Regions from separate parts of the Streptomyces sp. NPDC029044 genome, predicted to be linked through region 2. Evidence: riboswitches for the same ligand, from Rfam matches in the RefSeq annotation. Region 2 holds a riboswitch; each other region holds the start of a gene.
What was found. A riboswitch is a leader RNA that binds a small molecule or an ion and turns the genes downstream of it on or off. The one in region 2 is predicted to bind cobalamin.
Positions count from the first base shown of each region.

Region 1 (7,224 bases), on a different contig from region 2:
GCCCGGCAACCTCACGGCCCTGCGCGAACTGGCGCTGCTGTGGGTGGCCGACCGGGTCGACGCCTACCTGACCGAGTACCGCAGCGAGCACCGGGTCTCGGCCATCTGGGGCTCGCGGGAACGGATCGTGGTGGGCCTCACCGGCGGCCCGGAGGGGCGCACCCTGCTCCGACGGGCCGCGCGACTGGCCGAGAAGGGCGCCGGCGGGGAGGTCCTGGCCGTCTACATCTCCCGCAGCGACGGCCTCACCGCCGCGTCCCCCAAGGAGCTGGCCCTCCAGCGCACCCTCGTCGAGGACCTGGGCGGCACCTTCCACCACGTCGTCGGTGACGACATCCCCGCCGCCCTGCTCGACTTCGCCCGGGGGGTGAACGCCACCCAGATCGTCCTCGGCGTCTCCCGGCGCCGAAGCTGGCAGTACGTCTTCGGGCCGGGCGTCGGCGCCACGGTCGCCCGCGAGTCCGGCCCCGACCTGGACGTCCACCTCATCACGCACGCCGAGGCCGGCAAGGGCCGCGGCCTGCCGGTGGCGCGCGGCGCACGCCTCGGGCGCGCCCGGGTGGTCGGCGGCTGGGTGGCCGGCGTGCTCGGCCCTGTCCTGCTCACCTGGCTCCTGAACGGCGCCGTGCCGGACGTCGGCCTCGCCAACGACATGCTGCTGTTCCTGACTCTGACAGTGGCGGCGGCGCTGCTGGGCGGACTGCTGCCGGCGCTGGCCTCCGCGGTGGTCGGTTCCATGCTGCTGAACTGGTTCTTCACGCCGCCCGTCCACACCCTGACCATCGCCGACCCGCAGAACATCGTCGCCATCGTGGTGTTCGTCGGGGTCGCCGTGGCGGTGGCCTCGGTGGTGGACCTGGCGGCCCGCCGCACCCACCAGGCCGCCCGGCTGCGGGCCGAGTCGGAGATCCTGTCCTTCCTCGCGGGGAACGTGTTGCGGGGCGAGACCGGGTTGGAGGAGTTGCTGGAACGCGTCCGCGAGACCTTCGGCATGGAGTCGGTCGCGCTGCTGGAGCGGACCGGCGAGAAGGCTCCCTGGACCTGCGTCGACAGTGTGGGGCCCCTCCCCGCCGGGGCCCCCGACGACGCGGACGTCGATGTGCCCGTCGGCGATCACATGGCCCTGTCCCTGCGCGGCCGGGTGCTGCCGGCCGCCGACCGACGGGTCCTGGCCGCCTTCGCCGCCCAGGCCGCGGTCGTCGTGGACCGCCAGCGACTCAAGGGCGAGGCGGACCGGGCGGAGGAACTGGCCGAGGGCAACCGCATCCGCACGGCGCTGCTCGCCGCCGTCAGCCACGACCTGCGCACGCCGCTCGCCGGGATCAAGGCCGCCGTGTCGTCGCTGCGGTCCGACGACGTCGAGTGGTCCGAGCAGGACGAGGCGGAACTGCTGGAGGCCATCGAGGAGGGCGCCGACCGGCTCGACCAACTGGTCGGCAACCTGCTCGACATGTCCCGTCTGCAGACCGGCACGGTCACACCCGTACTGCGCGAGACCGACCTCGACGAGGTCGTCCCCATGGCGCTCGGCGGAGTCCCCGAGGACAGCGTCGAGCTGGACATCCCCGAGACACTCCCCATGGTCCACGTCGACCGGGGGCTCCTGGAACGGGCCGTCGCCAACGTCGTCGAGAACGCCGTGAAGCACAGCCCGCCGGGAGAGAAGGTCCTGGTCTCCGCCAGTGCCCTCGGCGACCGGGTCGAACTGCGGGTCGTGGACCGCGGTCCTGGCGTACCGGACGAGGCCAAGGAACGCATCTTCGAACCGTTCCAGCGCTACGGCGACTCACCCCGCGGCGTGGGTGTCGGCCTCGGCCTCGCGGTGGCACGCGGCTTCACCGAGGCCGTGCGCGGCACCGTGCACGCCGAGGACACGCCCGGTGGCGGCCTCACCATGGTGCTCAGCGTCCCGATGGCCCCCGAGCGGCTGGATCAGTCGGTGCTTCCGGCCGCGGCCGGGCCTTGAGCGCCCGGGGCGGTCGCCGCCCGAGCCGCACGTCGTCCGGGGAACGACGGGGTCATGTTCCGGTGCCCCTGCGTCTCCCCGCGTGCCGGGTTATCGGGGTCCTTTCACTGTGCCCGTCCGACACGGACGGGCACAGTGAAAGGACCCCTTAGTGCGTTCGGCCACAGGGCGCGGGTGCCCGAGGCTCCCCGGGGAGGAAGGTGACCTGCGGTGCGCCTGTGCGAGGGTGGACGGTGACCTCACTCGTCACGCCGTAGACGTCGGCCAGGAGCTGGGGCGTGAGGACCTCCGTGGGCGGGCCTGAGGCGGTGACCTCGCCATCGCTCAGCACATAGAGGCGGTCGCAGTAGTACGCGGCCAGGTTGAGGTCGTGGAGGGCCACCAGAACCGTCGCGGGAAGCCCGCGCAAGGTGCCCAGGACGTCCAACTGGTGGCGGATGTCCAGGTGGTTGGTCGGTTCGTCCAGGACGAGGAGGGACGGCTGCTGGGCGAGGGCACGGGCTATGAGGACGCGCTGGCGTTCGCCGCCGGAGAGCCGGTCGAAGGGGCGGTGGGCCAGGCCGGTGGCGTCGACCGTGGCGAGCGCCGACTCGATCAGGTCGGCGTCCTCGGGGGTGTCGCCGTCGAGCAGCCGTTTGTGCGGGGTGCGTCCCATGGCGACGACCTCGCGCACCGTCAGGTCGAAGTCGCCGCCCGACTCCTGGACGACCGCCGCCACCGTCCGGGCCAGCTGCCGCACGGGCAGCGACCAGGCGTCGGTGCCGTCGATACCGACGCGGCCCGTCGTGGGGCGCAGGACGCGGTACACGGCCCGCAGCAGGCTGGACTTGCCGCTGCCGTTCGGTCCGACCAGGCCGATGACCTCGCCGGGGCGGGCGGTCAGGGAGACGTCCTCGACCAGGCGGTGCGCGCCGGCGGTGAGGGTGACCGTGTCGATGACGAGTTCCGTGCCGGTCATGACCCTCCTCGATCGGTGCTCCGGCGGGCGTCGCGGCGCATCAGCCACAGGAAGAACGGGCCGCCGCACAGGGCGGTGAGCACGCCCACGGGTATCTCCATGGGCGCGGCGACGACGCGGGCGGCGATGTCGGCCCAGATGAGGAAGACCGCGCCGCCGAGGGCTGCCGTCGGCAGGACACGTCGGTGGTCGCCTCCGACGGCGAGGCGGACGATGTGCGGCAGCATCAGGCCGACGAAGCCGATCGGTCCGCACGCCGCGACGAGGATGCCGGTGACGAGGGAGAGCAGGACGAACATCCGGGCGCGGAAGCGGGCCACGTCCAGCCCCATCGTGGTCGCGGCCTCCTCTCCGGCGAGCAGCAGGTTCAGGTTGCGGGCCTGGACCATGAGGACGGCGATGCCCAGGAGCAGGGCGCCGCTCGGCAGCCAGAGGGTGTCCCAGTTGACACCGCCGAGGCCGCCGAGGGTCCAGGCGAGGACCGCGCGGGCCTCGTTGCCCCGGTCGGTCGTGAGCAGCAGCAGGTCCAGTACGGCGGTGAGCACCGAGGCGATGGCCACCCCGGAGAGGACCAGCCGTGCCGAGGTGATGCGCCCGCCGGTGCGGGCGGTGGCGTAGACGAGGAGCAGCGCGCCGAGCGCGCCTGCGAACGCGGCGACCGACAGCGACACCGGCCCGAACAGGGTCACCCCGAACACGATCACCGTGACGGCGCCCAGGGACGCCCCGGAGGAGACGCCGAGCAGGTAGGGCTCGGCGAGCGGGTTGCGGATCAGGGCCTGCAGGGCGGTGCCCACCATGGCGAGTCCGGCGCCGGCCACCGCGCCGAGCAGCACGCGCGGCGCGCGGACGTCCAGCACGATGGTCTCCCGCGCCCGCGACCAGTCCGGTTCGACCCAGCCCGCCCCCAGTGTGTGCGTCACGATGCCCCACACCTGGCCGGGCGGCACCTGCACCGAGCCGATGGCCAGGCCGGCGGTGGCGGAGATCACCAGAAGGGCGGCCAGGGCGACGAGAGTGACGGTGAGACCGGCCCGGCCGGCTCGCCCGTCGCCCTTGTGCTGTTGTGGCACGGCCCGTCGGGTGTCGGCTCGGACGATCGGAGTCGTCACGCGAAGCTCTCGGGGTGGATGCCGCGGGCCAGGTCCTCGACCGCGTAGGCCGAGCGGATACCGACCAGCGTCGCGGTCAGCGGCAGGACGACGAACCGCTTGTTCTTGACCGCGGGCACGTCCTCCAGGGCGGGCTGGGAGAGCAGGAACTTCTTCTTCTGCTCGACGCTTCCGGCGCCGGCGTAGTCGTAGATGGCGATGACTTCGGGCTTGCGTTCGACGACCTGTTCCCAGGAGACGTCGCCGAAGACGTCGTCGAGGTCGGCGAAGACGTTCTTGCCGCCGGCCAGCCGGATCAGCTCGGTGCCGAGGCTCTTCCCCCCGGCGGTGAAGGCGGTCTTGTCGCCGCTGTCGTAGACGAAGACGGGCACCTCGGCTTCGCCCTCGACCTTGGCGGAGGCCTTGTCGACGCGACCGGTGAGGTCGGCGACCAGCTCGTCCGCCCGGTCCGGGACGCCGAAGATCTTGCCGATGGTGCGGATCTCGTCGTAGGTGTCCTTCATCGTGACCCGCTTCTTGCCGCAGTACTCGCGGTTGAGATGCGTGTCGATGCCGGCGTCGGCGAACGCCTTGCGGGAGCGGCCCTCCTTCTCGGCGAAGGCGCTGCCGTAGCCGCCGTAGACGAGGTCGGGCTCTGCCTCCAGGACCGTCTCGAACGACGGCTCCTTCTTCGCCAGTTCCGGGATCGCCTCGTAGTCCTTCTTCAGTTCGGGCAGGACGGCCGAGTCGGGGAAGGCGGTGCCGACCATACGGTCCTTCAGACCGAGGGCGAGCATGAGTTCCGCCGGGTGCTGGTGGATGGTGACGACGCGGGAGGGCGGCTTGTCGTACGTCGTCTTCACACCGCAGTTGTCGATCGTGACGGGGAAGCCCGCCGCCGAAGGGGCCGGGGCCTTCGTGTCCTCGGTGGTGTCCTGCGACGAGCCGCAGCCAGCGGTCAGCAGGGCCGCGCACGCGGCGACGGCAGCGGCTGTCGCACGCAGGGCATGCCGCCTGCGGGCAGGTGTGAACAGCGGGGGACGGTCGTACACGTGAAGCCTCCTGCGGAGTCCGCGCTCCTCGGATCGGGCCCGCGACAGGCCAGTGTCCTGACTCCCGGATCGACGCTCCCCCTTGCCTTCCCGCGCGGCGCGCAGTGGCGTGTCGAAGGGTGCACTCCCCGGTCACAGTGGCGGGACCGTGCCGGATTCGCACCGGCTTCCTGTCTCCCGTCGCGGCGATGACCCGGTGATACTACGATCTGCCGAGTCCAGGCCAAAAGGGCGCGCGGGCCCGATCGCACGCCCCCGTGCCACCGGTCACCCCTCGCGGACCGCCCGCAGCACCAGCCGCTCGGCGTTCTCGTCGTAGGGGCGGCCGTCGAACCCGCCGAAGACCTCCACGCGGCCGAACCCCGCCTCCTCGGCCATGCGCCGCAGCTCGACCGCGCTGTACACGAACCACACCAGGGTGGCCCGCGTCACTCGCTCGCCCCGCACCAGCACCCAGTCGCTGCGCAGCCGCGCCCAGTCGTCCTGCACGCTGTCGGTCTGCACCATCAGGTCCTCGCCCCGCCGCACCACCTTCGGCGGGGTGACCTTGCGGGCCAGCAGTTCCTTGCCGGCGAGGTCCAGGACGAGGGTGCCTCCGGGAGCCAGGCAGTCGTGCATCACGCGCAGCACACGGGCGTTGTCGGCGGGATCCTCGAAGTAGCCGAACGAGGTGAACATGTTGAGGACGACGTCGAAGGCGCCCGGTGCCTCGTATGCCCGTGCGTCGGCCTGTACGTAGGTGACCTGGGCGCCTGCCTCGGCGGTTCGCTTGCGGGCCCGTTCCAGCATGGCCGGGCTCAGGTCGACACCGGTGACGTCGTGGCCGCGGCGGGCGAGCGGCACGGTGAACACGCCGGGGCCGCAGCACAGGTCCAGCACCCGGGCGCCGGCCGGGAAGGACAGCAGAGGAGAGGTGGCCAGCAGTTCCTCGGCCTGCGTGTGGCGTTGATCGGAGAAGAGGAAGTCGTGGAACTCCGTCCAGAAGTCATCGTCCTGGAACCCGCCCGTCCGTGTCATGCGGTCTCAGTGCTCCTTCGTCGTCGTGTGGTTGGGGGTGATTCGGCGTGCGGTCGCGCAGCGCCAGCAGTACTGGGGGCAGCAGCAGGCACTGTGCGGCGGCCAGCAGCCAGAACCAGCCGGTGCTCCCGGCGTGTTCGGTGAGGCCGTAGAGCTGGCCGCCGAGTACGCCACTGGCGCAGGCGCCGAGCCCCGCGGCCAGCCGTTGCTGACCGAAGACCACGGCGTCGGAGCGCGGGCTGCGGGACAGGGCCTCCAGGTCGTTCTTCAGGAACAGGACGATGTCGCCCAGGGTGATCAGCGCTCCGCCCGCGAGGAGCGCGGGCCGGGTACCGATCGTCAGCACGGCCAGCCCGGCAGCCAGGCCCCCGAAGCCCACCGCCAGGGCCGTCGCGTAGGGCATGCGCCGGATCAGGCCGGAGGCGAGGGGCTGGACGACGATCACCAGTACGAAGCAGAGGAGCAGGACGAGGCTGTAGAACGTGCTGGAGGCCCGTTCGGCTGCGTACACCGCCAAGAAGTGCTGGAAGTGGAAGTAGAGGTAGAAGGCGAGCGCGTTGGTGGCGAAGGGCAGGAGCGCGATGCCGGTCAGCAGGCCCTGCTCGGACGGATGTTCCTGTGCGGTCGTCGCGGGAAGCCGTGCGTGGCCCGCCGTGACCAGGACGAACAGCGCCGTGACGGCGATGAACAGCCAGCCGGGCGAGGACAGCACGAACGGCCCGGCGATCAACGGACCCACCGCCATGCCCGCGTTGAGGGCCGCGTTGCCCGCCGACAGGAACGCCGGGCGGCGCTCGTCGTCCACGCCGTGCACGAGGTACGCCTTGTTGGCGGGCAGGTACAGCGCGGCCCCGCAGCAGGTCAGCACCAGCGCTCCGACGGCCAGGGGCGGCCAGCGCAGGGCGAGGAGCAGGCCCACGAACCCGGCCGTGCGGATGACCAGCGCCCACAGCATCGTGCGGCGCAGCCCGATGCGGTCCGCCAAGGCGCCGCCCACGACCCCTCCGGAGAACTGCACGAGGGACGCCACGGCGAGGACGACTCCGACCGTGCCGAGGCCCATGCCGAGCCGTTCGTGCAGGAACACCGACATGAACGGCAGGACCATGAAGCTGCCGAGCGGGATCAGGAACGAGCTGA
Region 1 covers NZ_JBEZWN010000031.1:72,145-79,368, reverse strand. Annotated here, with positions in the region: gene AB0E85_RS23750 (DUF4118 domain-containing protein) at 1-1,966, shown strand, start outside; gene AB0E85_RS23745 (ABC transporter ATP-binding protein) at 2,115-2,924, opposite strand; gene AB0E85_RS23740 (iron ABC transporter permease) at 2,921-3,997, opposite strand; gene AB0E85_RS23735 (ABC transporter substrate-binding protein) at 4,033-5,067, opposite strand; cobalamin riboswitch at 5,097-5,279, opposite strand; gene AB0E85_RS23730 (class I SAM-dependent methyltransferase) at 5,335-6,084, opposite strand; gene AB0E85_RS23725 (MFS transporter) at 6,053-7,224, opposite strand, start outside.
Region 1: another riboswitch for cobalamin. It lies ahead of AB0E85_RS23735 (ABC transporter substrate-binding protein); the one in region 2 lies ahead of AB0E85_RS26615 (ribonucleoside-diphosphate reductase subunit alpha).

Region 2 (7,224 bases):
CAGGGAGTCCAGCAGCTCCGGGGGAAAATCCCGGGACGCGTAGGTGTGGCCGGCCGGCACGGCGATCAGGTCCGCCGCCTCCAGCCGCTCCAGGCCGTGCTCGGTCCGGAGCGAAAAGCCCGAGTTCATGCGCAGCACCGGGCCCTCGGCCGAGGCGACGGCGAAGTCGTAGACCGGGAGACCTTCGTCGCTCCGGTCGGTGCCGAAGACCTCGCACACCACACCCAGTTCGAAGGGGTTCACGCCGTCGAGCAGGGCGACGGCCACGTTCTTCAGCATGCCTCCAGTGTGCCTCGCCCTTGGCAGTAATTCGAGGGTCTACGGCAGTACTGCCACTGACGGTAAGGAGCAATCGGCGCGACAGTGGTGTCCATGAACACGAACCAGATCGAAGCACTCATCGGACTGACCGCCACGCTGGGGATCCTGGTCCTCCTGATCCTCCCGTCCGTGATCGGCCTGGTGCGCGAGCGGCGCATCGACCGTCAGATCAGGGAGGCTCAGGAGACCCGGGAAGGAGTACCGGCTCAGAAGTCCTCGTCGAGGTCGACGGTGCCCTCCACCGCCACCTGGTACGCCGAGGGCCGCCGCTCGAAGAAGTTGGTCAGCTCCTGAACCCCTTGGAGCTCCATGAAGGAGAAGGGGTTCTCGGAGCCGTACACCGGAGCGAAGCCGAGGCGGGTCAGCCGCTGGTCCGCCACACACTCCAGGTACTGCCGCATCGACTCGGTGTTCATGCCCGGGAGGCCGTCCCCGCACAGGTCGCGCGCGAACTGCAGCTCGGCCTCGACGGCCTCCCGGAGCATGTCCGTCACCTCCTGCTGGAGCCGGTCGTCGAAGAGCTCCGGCTCCTCCTTGCGGACGGTGTCGACCACGTCGAAGGCGAAGGACATGTGCATCGTCTCGTCACGGAACACCCAGTTGGTGCCGGTGGCCAGGCCGTGCAGCAGGCCCCGGCTGCGGAACCAGTACACGTACGCGAAGGCGCCGTAGAAGAACAGGCCCTCGATGCACGCGGCGAAGCAGATCAGGTTGAGCAGGAAGCGACGCCGGTCCGCCTGGGACTCCAGGCGCTCCAGCTTCTCGACCTCGTTGATCCACTTGAAGCAGAACCCGGCCTTCTCGCGGATGGACGGGATGTTCTCCACGGCCGCGAAGGCCGCAGCGCGGTCCTCCGGGTCGGGCAGATAGGTGTCGAGCAGCGTCAGGTAGAACTGGACGTGCACGGCCTCCTCGAAGAGCTGACGGCTCAGGTACAGCCGCGCCTCGGGGGAGTTGATGTGCTTGTACAGCGTCAGCACCAGGTTGTTCGCGACGATCGAGTCGCCCGTCGCGAAGAACGCGACCAGCCGGCCGATGAGGTGCTGCTCCGCCGGTGACAGCTTGGCTAGGTCGGCGACGTCCGAGTGGAGGTCGACCTCCTCCACGGTCCAGGTGTTCTTGATGGCGTCCCGGTAGCGCTCGTAGAAGTCCGGGTAGCGCATGGGGCGCAGGGTGAGCTCGAAGCCGGGGTCGAGAAGGTTCTGGGTGCTCATTACTGGCAGGCCTCGCAGGACTCGGGGTTTTCCAGGGAGCAGGCGACCGCTTCGGGGTCCGGGGTGGCCTGCACGGGGACGGTGGCCCGGGCGGCGCGGGCGATGCGGGTCGCCGGGCGCGAGCGCAGGTAGTACGTGGTCTTCAGCCCGGACTTCCAGGCGTAGGCGTACATCGAGGAGAGCTTGCCGATCGTCGGCGTCTCAAGGAACAGGTTCAGGGACTGCGACTGGTCCAGGAACGGGGTCCTGGCCGCCGCCATGTCGATCAGGCCGCGCTGCGGGATCTCCCACGCCGTGCGGTAGAGGGCCCGCACGTCCTCGGGGATCCAGGCGAAGTCCTGCACCGAGCCGCTGGCCTCGCGCAGGGCCTCCCGGGTGCGGGCGTCCCACACGCCCAGCCGCTTCAGTTCGTCCACCAGGTAGGAGTTGACCTGGAGGAACTCGCCCGACAGCGTCTCGCGCTTGAACAGGTTGGACACCTGCGGCTCGATGCACTCGTAGACGCCCGCGATGGAGGCGATCGTGGCGGTGGGGGCGATCGCGAGGAGCAGGGAGTTGCGCATGCCGGTCGTGGCGACGCGCTCGCGCAGGGCCGCCCAGCGCTCCGGCCAGGTGAGCTCCGTGTCGTAGTGGTCGGGGTGCAGTACGCCCCGGGCCGTGCGGGTCTTGTCCCAGGCGGGAAGAGGCCCGTTGCGCTCGGCGAGGTCGGCGGAGGCCTCGTACGCGGCGAGCATGATCCGCTCGGCGATCCGGGTGGACAGGGCCTTGGCCTCGGGCGAGTCGAAGGGCAGGCGCAGCTTGAAGAAGACGTCCTGGAGGCCCATGGCGCCGAGGCCGACCGGGCGCCAGCGGGCGTTGGAGCGGCCCGCCTGCTCGGTCGGGTAGAAGTTGATGTCCACGACCCGGTCGAGGAAGGTCACGGCCGTGCGGACGGTCTCGTCCAGCCGCTCCCAGTCGATATCCCGGGTCGATGTGTCGACAAAGGAACCCAGGTTGACCGAGCCCAGGTTGCAGACCGCCGTCTCCCCGTCGCTGGTGACCTCCAGGATCTCCGTGCAGAGGTTGGAGGAGTGGACGACGTGGCCCGGCTCGGCCGTCTGGTTGGCGGTGCGGTTGGCGGCGTCCTTGAAGGTCATCCAGCCGTTGCCGGTCTGCGCGAGGGTGCGCATCATGCGGCCGTACAGCTCACGGGCGGGCAGCGTCTTCTTCGCGAGGCCCTTCGCCTCGGCCGCCCGGTACGCGGCGTCGAACTCCTCGCCCCACAGGTCGACCAGCTCGGGAACGTCCGCGGGGGAGAACAGCGACCACTGCGCGTCGGCGTTCACCCGGCGCATGAACTCGTCCGGCACCCAGTGCGCCAGGTTCAGGTTGTGCGTACGGCGGGCGTCCTCACCGGTGTTGTCGCGCAGCTCCAGGAACTCCTCGATGTCGGAGTGCCAGGTCTCCAGGTAGACCGCGGCGGCGCCCTTGCGGCGGCCGCCCTGGTTCACGGCGGCGACCGAGGCGTCGAGGGTCTTCAGGAACGGGACGATGCCGTTGGAGTGGCCGTTGGTGCCGCGGATCAGGGAACCGCGGGCACGGATGCGGGAGTACGCGAGTCCGATGCCGCCGGCGTGCTTCGACAGCCGGGCCACCTGGTGGTACCGGTCGTAGATGGAGTCCAGTTCGTCCATGGGGGAGTCGAGGAGGTAGCAGGACGACATCTGCGGGTGCCGGGTGCCCGAGTTGAAGAGGGTGGGGGAGGAGGGGAGGTAGTCGAGGCGGCTCATGAGCCCGTAGAGCGCGGCGACTTCGTCGACGGAGCGGCGGGTGTCGTCCTCGGCGAGACCGGCGGCGACGCGCAGCATGAAGTGCTGGGGCGTCTCGACGACCTTGCGGGTGAGCGGGTGGCGCAGCAGATAGCGGCTGTGCAGGGTGCGCAGGCCGAAGTAGCCGAAGCGGTCGTCGGCGCCGGTGTCGACGAGCGCGTCGAGCCGGGCCGCGTGCAGCCGGACGAACTCGGCGGTGCGGTCGGCGACGAGGCCCTCGCGGTGGCCCACCGCCACCGACTCGGTGAAGGACGTGACGCCCTGCGATGCGGCCTCTTCACGGATGCCGGTGGTCAGCAGCCGGGCGGCCAGCCGCGAGTAGGCCGGGTCCTCGGAGATCAGACCGGCCGCGGCTTCCGTGGCCAGCTCCCGCAACTCGCTCTCGTCCGCCCGCGCGGAGCGGCCGCGCAGCGCGGCGGCGGCGACCCGGCCGGGCTCGGCGTCGGGGAGGTCGGCGGTCAGCTCGGTCAGGGTCCGCAGCAGCGCGGCACCGGGGGCGTCGTGCTCCTCTTCGCTGGCTGAGACCGGTTCGGCTGGCGCGATGGTCACGTGGGGCTCTCCCTCGCTCGGCACGGGGGCCTCGTCGAGGGCAGGGGGCAGCACGCGAGCGCACGCGGCGTCGCGTCCACCGGCCCATTCCACGAGGCCCGGACGTCGGGGCACACCGGCCGGGTGGCCGGGTGCGCTGTCGGCAGGTCCTCGGACTGACGCTTGTGCACGAAACATGCACAAGTACACCGTTGCGGGACAGTTCCGGATTCGCACCGGATTCCCCTGCGGCGGCAGCGAGCATGAGCATACATCTTGTGCTGGCTTCCGACGGCACCCCCAGATGTTGTGTCGTGGTGGTGTCAGAGTGTCAGCTTTACGTGACAGCGGGCCGCCGTGACGCTTGGTCACGGCGGCCCGCTGCGGGGTGTTCGTGGCGGGCCGGGGCCCTGGGATCAGTGCGCGGAACCGGCGGTCGCAGGCGGGAGTTCCACCTGGACCCCGGGGTCGCCCGCGTCGGCCGTGTAGTCCTCCGGCTTGGTCTCGTCGATGCCGTCGGGGGCCTTCAGGGCCTTCAGGACGAAGGTCAGGACCACCGTCACCACCACGTTCAGGACGAACGCCGTGAGGCCGATGTAGCCGATCTCCCCGATGCCCGGGATCTCCTTCGCGGAGCCGCCGAAGTGCTTCTGGGTCGGGGAGGCCACGCCGTACGCGGCGACCGTGCCGTAGACCATGCCGACCGCCCAGCCCGCGAGCAGGGCCCAGCGGTGGAACCAGCGGGTGAACAGGCCGCCGACCAGGGCCGGGAAGGTCTGAAGGATCCAGATGCCGCCCAGCAGCTGGAAGTTGATGGCGACGGTCTTGTCCATGGTGAGGACGAAGGCCAGGGCGCCGACCTTCACCAGCAGCGAGACCAGCTTGGAGACCTTGGTCTCCTGCGCGGGCGTCGCGTCGGGCTTGATGAAGTCCTTGTAGATGTTGCGGGTGAAGAGGTTCGCGGCCGCGATGGACATGATGGCCGCGGGCACCAGCGCGCCGATGCCGATCGCCGCGAACGCCACGCCCGCGAACCAGTCCGGGAACATCGTCTCGAACAGCTGCGGGATCGCCAGCTGCCCGTTCTGCACCTTGATCCCGGCCGCGATCGCCATGAACCCGAGCAGCGCCAGCAGACCCAGCATCAGCGAGTACAGCGGCAGGATCGTGGTGTTGCGCCGGATCACCTCACGGCTCTTCGAGGACAGCGTCGCCGTGATCGAGTGCGGGTACATGAAGAGCGCCAGGGCGGAGCCCAACGCCAGGGTGGCGTACGTCCACTGACCCGGCTCGGCCGGTGTCAGCGCACCGCGTGGCGCACCCGTCGCCGGGTTGGTCTGGCTGTACGCCTCACCGGCCTTGGCGAAGATGTCGTCGAACCCGCCCAGCTTGATCGGGATGTAGATGATCGCCACCGCGATGACGATGTAGATCAGCGTGTCCTTCACGAACGCGATGAGCGCGGGGGCCCGCAGACCCGACGAGTAGGTGTACGCGGCCAGCACGCCGAACGCGATCAGCAGCGGCAGGTCCTTGATGAACCAGTTGGTGTTCTCGCCGCCGCCGACGCCCATCACGTCCAGCACGGCCTGGATGCCGACCAGTTGGAGCGCGATGTACGGCATGGTCGCGAGGATGCCGGTGAGGGCCACGGCCAGCGACAGGCCCTTGGAGCCGAAGCGGCCGCGCACGAAGTCGGAGGTCGTGACGTAGCCGTGCTTGTGGGACACCGACCACAGGCGGGGGAGGAAGGTGAAGATCAGCGGGTACACCAGGATCGTGTACGGCACCGCGAAGAACCCGGCCGCGCCCGCCGCGTAGATCGCCGCCGGCACGGCGACGAAGGTGTACGCCGTGTACAGGTCGCCGCCGAGCAGGAACCAGGTGACCCAGGTGCCGAACGAGCGGCCGCCCAGGCCCCATTCGTCCAGGCTGTGCTCGTTCTCGGCCTTGCGCCAGCGCGCTGCCATGAAGCCCATGACCGTGACGGCCAGGAAGAAGAAGATGAAGACGCCGAGCGCGACGCCGTTCACGCCGTCCTTCACTGCGATGCACCGCCCTTCGCGGCCGAGCGGGCGCGCTGGTCACGCTGCCAGAGCTTGTACGCGATCATCGTCAGGACGGTGGAGATGAGCACCCACGCCATCTGGTACCAGTAGAAGAACGGGATCCCGATGAAGGCCGGGTCGGTCTTGGCGTACGAGCCGACCCACAGCATGGCCACGAACGGCGCTATGAGGCAGACGGCGATGACGACGCGCATGGGCGTCACCACCGGCCCTCTGCTGACTTCCGGTGCTTGCGACATCAGGCGGCTCCGTCCCCTTGGTGATCACCTGTAGTGCGCAGGCAATCTAGGTCAGGGTGCGGCGACAGCGGAACCCCTCGTCCGCAATGCGGTACCCAACCGAAGCCAGGCCCCCAGCAGCGCCGGAGCGCTGTGCGCCGCCGCTAGTCGACCGGGCGCTTCAGGCGGGCCACGAACTTGTAGCGGTCCCCCCGGTAGACCGACCGCACCCACTCCACCGGCTGGCCGTCCCGGTCGAGGGAGTGACGGGAGAGCATCAGCATCGGCAGGCCGACGTCCGTGCCGAGCAGGCCGGCCTCGCGCGGGGTGGCCAGCGACGTCTCGATGGTCTCCTCGGCCTCCGCGAGGTGGACGTCGTAGACCTCGGCCAGCGCCGTGTAGAGGGACGTGTACTTCACCAGCGAGCGCCGCAGCGCCGGGAAGCGCTTCGCGCTCAGGTGGGTGGTCTCGATGGCCATCGGCTCGCCGTTGGCCATGCGCAGCCGCTCGATGCGCAGCACGCGTCCGCCGGGGGTGATGTCGAGCAGCCCGGCCAGGCGGTCGTCGGCGGTGATGTAGCCGATGTCCAGCAGTTGCGAGGTGGGTTCGAGGCCCTGGGCGCGCATGTCCTCGGTGTACGAGGTCAGTTGCAGCGCCTGCGAGACCTTCGGCTTGGCGACGAAGGTGCCCTTGCCCTGAATCCGTTCCAGCCGGCCCTCGACGACCAGTTCCTGGAGCGCCTGGCGCACGGTCGTGCGCGAGGTGTCGAACTCGGCCGCCAGTGTGCGCTCGGGCGGGACCGGCGTGCCCGGCGCCTGCGTCTCCGTCATGTCGAGCAGGTGCTTCTTCAGGCGGTAGTACTTGGGCACGCGTGCGGTACGGACGGGCACCCCGTTCTCGTTCTCCGCACTGCTGACGTCGGTGCTCATGCTCCGCCTTCCCGGCTCGGTCTGCCGACACGATCCCACTTGTATACCGTCGGCGCCTCTTTTGGTCTAGTCCACCATTCCCTGTGGTCTACCCGCAGTATGCCGTGCCCGCCGGGGTTTTCGCTGGCTTCTTACTT
Region 2 covers NZ_JBEZWN010000039.1:16,595-23,818, forward strand. Annotated here, with positions in the region: gene AB0E85_RS26600 (helix-turn-helix domain-containing protein) at 1-279, opposite strand, end outside; gene AB0E85_RS26605 (hypothetical protein) at 373-615, shown strand; gene AB0E85_RS26610 (ribonucleotide-diphosphate reductase subunit beta) at 528-1,535, opposite strand; gene AB0E85_RS26615 (ribonucleoside-diphosphate reductase subunit alpha) at 1,535-3,892, opposite strand; cobalamin riboswitch at 4,016-4,179, opposite strand; gene mctP (monocarboxylate uptake permease MctP) at 4,288-5,916, opposite strand; gene AB0E85_RS26625 (DUF3311 domain-containing protein) at 5,913-6,179, opposite strand; gene AB0E85_RS26630 (GntR family transcriptional regulator) at 6,323-7,087, opposite strand.

Region 3 (7,224 bases), on a different contig from region 2:
GTTCCTGCTCGTACGCGCGGCGGTCCGAGGCGTCGAAGACGGTGATCCGGATCAGCAGCGGATCGCCCTCGCTACCGTGCTTGACCACCGCGGAGACCAGCACCGGCAGCCGGCCACCGCCCTCGCGCCGCATCTCCAGGGCGATGCCCCGCAGTTCGCCCTGCATGCGCAGCAGCGGGGCGAAGTGCGTCTCGTGGTACAGCTTCCCGCCCACGGTGAGCAGGTCCGTGAAGCGCTTGCGGCCCACGACGGCCGCACGGTCCAGGCCGAGCCACTCCAGCAGCGTGGTGTTGATCTTGGCGATGGTGCCGTCCATCATCGTGGACAGGTAGCCGCACGGCGCGGACTCGTACAGGTCCTCCGCGCTGTCCTCCAGCAGGGCGGTGAAGGCCGCGTCCGTGCTCGGCTCGTCCCCGGTCTCCGCGGGCTCCGGCACACCGCCCGTACGGCACATCACTTCAGGGACTCCAGGAAGCCGAGAATCGCCTCGGTGGTGGCCTCCGGCGCGCTGAGCTGCGGGCAGTGCCCGGTGGCGTCGAGCGTGACCAGACGGGATCCGGGGATCGCCGCGTGCACATGGGCGCCGACCTCGCGGGGCGCGATGGCGTCCTGCTCGCACTCCAGCACGAGGGTCGGCACCGACACGCTCTTGAGGTCCTCGCGGCTGTCGGTGAGGAACGTCGTACGGGCGAAGACCCGGGCGATGTCGGGGTCGGTGGCGCAGAAGCTGTTGGTCAGTTCCTGCCCGAGCTCCGGACGCTCCGGGTTGCCCATGATCACCGGGGCCATGGCGGACGACCAGCCCAGGTAGTTCGCCTCCAGGGAGGCGAGCAGCTCGTCGATGTCCTCCGTGCTGAAGCCGCCGCGGTAGCCCTCGTCGTCGATGTAGCAGGGCGAGGGCGTCACCATCACGAGCGCCCCGATCCGCTCCGGAGCCGCCTGCGCCGCCAGCACACCGACCATGGCACTCACCGAGTGCCCCACGAACACCGCCTGCCGCAGGTCAAGCTCCTCGCAGACCTCGGCGACGTCAGCGGCGTAGCCCTGGAGCGAGGAGTAGCGCTCCTCGCTCCACGCGGCGAGGTCCGAGCCGCCGGAGCCGACGTAGTCGAACAGCACCACCCGGTAACGCTTCGCCAGCGCCGGCACCACCAGCCGCCACATGTTCTGGTCGCAGCCGAAACCGTGTGCCAGAAGCAGCACCGGCGCGTCGGTGGGGCCGGTGACGTTGACGTTGTTCCTGCGGCGGATGTCCATGGGGAGCATGCTCCCACCTCGGAGGGAGTCCCTCGACGGCGGCCCCGGGGGGCCTCTTCGCGACCGCGAAGTCAGCCCAGGTACAGCGGCACCCGGGAGGCCAGGGCGCCCAGCTCGGCCTGCTCCGCCTCGGTCGGCGACCGCCGCCCGGTGCCGACGAGCAGCGCGTCCACGTCCTGGAAGGACTTCGGGAAGGGGCTCCCCGCGATCCGCTCCAGCATCTCCCGCGAGCGGGCGAGCCCCTCCGCGGGCGGCTGCTCCGCGTCCGGGAGGTGGGCGATCAGGTCGAGGTGGTGCAGCGTCCACTCCATGACGTACGTGGCGAGGTAGTCACCCACGGCGATGATCTCGTCGCGGGTGCCGACCCGGCCGGCCGGATCGGCGAGCCGGGCCGCCCGCCCGGCGGCGGAACCGACGTCGTCCAGATGGAACTTCAAAAGGCGCGGATCCTGGTACGCGGCGGCCAGCCGGACGGTCAGCGCGTCGAGCGGGTCGTCACCCGTGGGCGGGGTGCCGGAGATGTCCCAGTAGGTCAGTGCGTCCCGGGTCGGTTCCCGGTCGGACGGGGTGGCCAGGGTGATCAGGACGTCCTGGGCGTCGACGATCAGATGGCACACCAGGTCCCGCACCAGCCAGCCCGTACAGCCCGAGGGCCGCCCGAAGTCCTCGTCGGAGAGACCGGCCACCGCCGCGCGCAACGCCGTCCAGGTGCGTGAGAAGAGATCCACCCCGGCAACGGTAGGGCGCCGCGGCGAGCGTGGACAAGCCGATTCAGGGCACCTGGAGCATTGAGGCATCCGGCAGTTGCGGCGTATCACCCGGCTTGCGATCCGAAGAGTGGTGAGCATGAGCGTCCTGCGGAATCCCGGAGTACCCCGCCCGGCCGACGGCGCTGAGCGGCTCGTGTCGCCGGTCCGTTCGCACACCGAGTGGGATCCGCTGGAGGAGATCATCGTCGGGCGCCTGGAGGGCGCGACCATCCCCTCCGACCACGCGGTCGTGACCTGCAACGTGCCTCCGTGGGCAGGGCGGTTGCAGGGGCTCGCGGCCGGCTTCCGGTATCCGCGGCTGCTCGTCGAACAGGCGCAGCAGGAGATCGACGCCTTCGTCGCCCTGCTGGAGTCCCTCGGCGTCACGGTCCGGCGGCCGGAGGCGGTAGACCACCGGCGCCGCTTCGGCACCCCGGACTGGACCTCGCGCGGCTTCTGCAACACCTGCCCGCGCGACAGCATGCTCGTGATCGGCGACGAGATCATCGAGACGCCGATGGCGTGGCCCTGCCGGTACTTCGAGACGCACTCCTACCGCCCCATCCTCAAGGACTACTTCCGGCGCGGCGCACGGTGGACGGCGGCCCCCAAGCCGCAGCTCACCGACGAGCTGTTCGATCCGGACTTCCGCGTACCGGGGCCGGGCGAGCCCCTGCGGTACATCCTCACCGAGTTCGAGCCCGTCTTCGACGCGGCGGACTTCGTCCGGGCGGGACGCGACCTGTTCGTCACCCGCAGCAACGTCACCAACGCGATGGGCATCGACTGGCTGCGCCGCCACCTCGGCCCCGATTACCGCATTCACGAGATCGAGAGCCGCTGCCGCACACCCATGCACATCGACACGACGTTCGTCCTGCTCGCGCCCGGGAAGGTGCTGATCAACCCCGAGTACATCGACGCCGACCGCCTGCCGGACGTCCTCGCCTCCTGGGACGTCCTCGTCGCTCCCGAGCCCGACCCGATCGACGAGCGGCTGCTCAAGGTCACGTCGATGTGCGGCAAGTGGCTCAGCATGAACGTGCTCATGCTCGACGAGAAGCAGGTGATCGCCGAGCGGCACCACACCGGGATGCTGCGCGCGCTGGAGAGTTGGGGCTTCGAGCCGATCCCCTGCGACCTGCTGCACTACGCCCCCTTCGGAGGCTCGTTCCACTGCGCGACCCTGGACGTCCGGCGCCGCGGCTCGCTCCAGTCCTACTTCGACTGACCGAGCCGCTCCGACAGCCGCAGGCGTGGGGGCGCCAGGGCTGTGGGGGCCCCTCAGCCTCCGGACGCCCCCTGCCGTGCCGTCGCGAGAGCGGCGAGTTCGTCCGGGGTGCGCGGCCCCGGCTCCGTGCCGGACAACAGCCCGTGGGCGCGCAGGAGTTCTGCCGCCGCGGCGCCCCACGGCAGGCGCAGCCCCGCCTCGCGGAGGAGATCCGGGCGGGCCAGCGCCGTTGCCGCCGGCCCGGTGCGGACGCCGGACGGGGTGAGGAGCGCCGCGTCGTCGGCCCAGCGCAGGGCGAGGTCGACGTCATGGGTGGCCATCACCACCGTGGTGCCCGCGCCACGGAGTCCGTCGAGGGTGGTGAGGAGCCGCTCCTGGCCGTCGGGGTCGAGTCCGGCCGTCGGCTCGTCGAGGACGAGCACGCGGGGCCGCATGGCGACCGCGCCCGCGATGGCGGTGCGCTTGCGCTGGCCGTAGGAGAGCAGATGGGTCGGCCGGTCGGCCAGGGCGGTGATGTCCAGCGCGGCGAGCGCCTCCGCCACCCGCGTCCGCACCTGTGTGTCGTCCAGGCCGAGGTTCAGCGGCCCGAACGACACGTCCTGCTCGACGGAGGCCGCGAACAGCTGGTCGTCCGGGTCCTGCACCACCAGCTGCACGGTGGTCCGCAGCCGGGTCAGGCCCTTGCGGTCGTACGCCACCGGCTGCCCCGCGACCGTCAGCCGGCCCTCCTGCGGCCGCAGTCCGCCGGAGAGCAGCCGCATCAGCGTGGTCTTCCCGCTGCCGTTGCGGCCGAGCAGCGCGAGCGCCCGGCCCTGCCGGATCTCGAAGTCGAGCCCGCTGAGCACGGTGGGGCCGTCCTCGTAGGCGTAGGTCGCGCCCCGCAGGGCGACGAGGGCGGGCTCGCTCATGTCAGCGGCCTTTCCAGTACGAGGGTGAGGGCGGCCAGCGTTGCGAGCAGCGCACAACTGGCGGCCGTGAAGCGCACCGAGACCCGGGCCTCGGGCACCAGGACGCGCAGGGTGCCGTCATAGCCCCGCCCGGCGAGTCCGGCCTGGAGACGGGTCGCCCGGTCGAAGGCCCGGACGAACGCGGTGGCGCCGAGCCCGGCCAGCGAACGCCACTCCGCGGCCCGGCCGGTGTGCCCGAGCCGGGCCGCCTGGGCCTCCCGGATGCGCCGCATCGAGTCCAGCAGCAGGAAACTCATCCGGTACGTCACCAGCGCCACGTCGACGACCGGCGCGGGGACCCCGGCCCGGACCAGGCGGGGCAGCAGGTCGGACATGGGCGTGGTGAAGGCGAACAGCAGCACGCCCAGGGAGGCCGCCGAGGTCCGCAGCAGCAACTCCCCGGCCCGGACCGGCCCGTCAGGGGCGAGGGAGACGAACCCGCCCGTGCCGCCCACCTGGACGAGCAGCGTGAGCGCGCCGGTCACGCAGAAGCCCAGCGGGACCCGGTAGGCCCGCCACAGCCGCCGCCCGGGCACACCGGCCGGACCCAGCAGCACGACCAGGGCCGTCAGGAGGACCAGGGCCGCGCCCGGCCAGGGCGGCAGGGAGATCGCGAGCACGGTGAGACCGAGCCCGAGCACGGCCTTGTCCACGGGATGGCGGCGGCGCCAGCGACTGCTGTGCGCCGCCGCGTCGATCGGCAGCACCCTGGCTCAGTCCCGTTCCGCCGCGGACTTCCCGGCGGCGCCGGTGGGCGCGCTGTCGGCCTCCCGCTCCAGCGCCCGCTGCTCGCCCTGCCGACGTCCCCGGCGCAGACCGAAGTAGTAGGCGAGGACCCCGGCACCGAGGGCCGCCTGGAGGGCGAACAGCGCCGACTCGATCTCGCCGGACGGCGGCTCGTACAGCGGCGAGAACCACGGCTCGTAGTCCGGCTTCAGCTCGGTGATCGCCGTCTCGGCCTCGGCGTCGGCACCCGTGAACGGCTCCTTCTTGTGGTCGCCGAGGCCCAGCGCCAAGGGCAGCACGGCCAGCGCGGCCACGGCGAACAGCAGCACCAGGTTGATCTTCGTGTTCCGGCTCATCGGGCCACCGCCTCGGTCTCCGTCTCGGTCCGCGCCTGCTTCTTGGCGAGGAGCACGCCCAGCCGGGTCAGCTCGCCCTTGCTCGACTGCACCAGCAGCCGCATCACGAGCACGGTCAGCAGGCCCTCGCTCACCGCGAGCGGGATCTGCGTGACGGCGAAGATGGAACCGAACTTGCCGAGGGCGCCCAGGAATCCGCTGCCCGGGTCGGGGAACGCGAGCGCCAGCTGCACGCTGGTGACGCAGTAGGTGGACAGGTCGGCGACGAACGCGCCGGAGAACACCGCCACCATCAGCGGCGCGTTGGAGCGCCGCAGCAGCTTGTAGACGGCGTATCCGGCCCAGGGGCCGACGATCGCCATGGAGAAGACGTTGGCGCCGAGCGTGGTCAGGCCGCCGTGCGCGAGCAACAGCGCCTGGAAGAGCAGGGTGATGGTGCCCAGCACCGCCATGATGGGCGGCCGGAACAGGATGGCTCCCAGGCCCGTGCCGGTGGGGTGCGAGCAACTGCCGGTGACGGACGGCAGTTTCAGGGCGGACAGGACGAACGTGAAGGCGCCGGAGGCACCGAGGAGCAGCGTGCTCTCGGGGTGCTCGCGCACTTCACGGGTGAGTGACCGGACCCCGTGGACGACGAACGGCGCCGACGCGACGCCCCAGGCGACCGCGTGCGCCGGAGGAAGGAAACCCTCGGCTATGTGCATGGCTCAGCAGACCCTCTCCAGCACCTCGTGGATGGTTGACGCGCCTTGGCCGGTCTCCTGGCTGACGGGTACCACCGCCCGGACTCCGCCTTCCCGGGTCACAAGGACCCAGTGGCCGCCCGTGAGGGCTGGAGCCGGACTTCCCGATTCACAGTGGCGAGGGCCGCACCGGCATCACACCGGATTTCCCGTTCACCAAGGCCTGGTGACAATAAGGCCGGGGTAAGGGCGATGACAAGCCGCCCGAGGGGCGCGCGAGGGGGCGCCCGCTCGCACACCGGCGCATCCGCCGGCTGATCCACGTGCTCGGGCGCTCAGGGTGCGGGGACGCGCCGGGGCCCGGTCAGTCGTCGTCCCCGCCGTCGTCGCCCTCCCCGTCGTCCCCGGCCGGGACCGGCTGTTCCGGCGTCGGCTGCTCCGGTCCGGCGTCGCCCGCCGCCTGCGTCGGAGTCGGCTCGCCGGAGGCCGGCGGGGGAGGGGCCGGGGAGGCGGGCGGCGTGGACGGAGTGACCTCGGCCACGGTGCCGGTGGTCGGCGTGGTGGCGACCTGCCGGCCGGCCCCCGGATCGGAGGTGATGGGCGAGGCGGAGTCCTCGGACGGGGTGGCCGCGGGGCTGCTCGCGGTCGGGGACGCGTCGGGTTCGCTGCCCTCGGTGGTCGTGTCGGGCGAGAACCAGCGCATGCCGAGGAGCATCGCGGCGAGGAACAGCGCCGCGGCGGCGGCCGTCGCGGCCACTCTCGACCGGCTGCCGAGCCCGCCGCGCCCTCGGGCCCGGCCCGAACGCCCCGCCTGGGCCGCCCGGGCGGCGGTGCGGTGCCCCGGGGCCGCCGGCAGGGCGTACGTGGTCGGGTGGCTGGTCTCGGCAGCCGCGTACGGGCCCGGCCCGGTATGGGCCGACGCGGACGACGTGTCCGGCCGCAGCGGCGGTGAGACCTCGGGCAGCGGTTCGGGCAGGCCCCGCCAGGCGCCCCCGGCGAACCACTCGGCGGCCTGCTCGGCGGTGGGCCGGTCCTCGGGCTGTTTGGCGAGCAGCCCGAGCAGGTAGTTCTCGAACGCCGGGGGAAGTTCGGCGACACCGAGCTCGCGGGGCGGCACGGGTGCCGAGTCGAGGTGCTGGTGCAGGAGGGCGACGGCGGTGTCGGCCTGGAACGGCGGGCGGCCGCTGAGGAGCTGGTAGAGCACGCAGCCCAGGGAGTACATGTCGGAGGCGGGCCCCGCGGGCTTGCCCAGGGCCCGTTCGGGCGCGAGGTAGA
Region 3 covers NZ_JBEZWN010000022.1:44,093-51,316, reverse strand. Annotated here, with positions in the region: gene AB0E85_RS19570 (SpoIIE family protein phosphatase) at 1-454, opposite strand, end outside; gene AB0E85_RS19565 (alpha/beta hydrolase) at 454-1,257, opposite strand; gene AB0E85_RS19560 (maleylpyruvate isomerase N-terminal domain-containing protein) at 1,329-1,985, opposite strand; gene AB0E85_RS19555 (amidinotransferase) at 2,104-3,237, shown strand; gene AB0E85_RS19550 (ATP-binding cassette domain-containing protein) at 3,291-4,145, opposite strand; gene cbiQ (cobalt ECF transporter T component CbiQ) at 4,142-4,891, opposite strand; gene AB0E85_RS19540 (energy-coupling factor ABC transporter substrate-binding protein) at 4,898-5,266, opposite strand; gene AB0E85_RS19535 (energy-coupling factor ABC transporter permease) at 5,263-5,970, opposite strand; cobalamin riboswitch at 6,000-6,185, opposite strand; gene AB0E85_RS19530 (protein kinase) at 6,314-7,224, opposite strand, start outside.
Region 3: another riboswitch for cobalamin. It lies ahead of AB0E85_RS19535 (energy-coupling factor ABC transporter permease); the one in region 2 lies ahead of AB0E85_RS26615 (ribonucleoside-diphosphate reductase subunit alpha).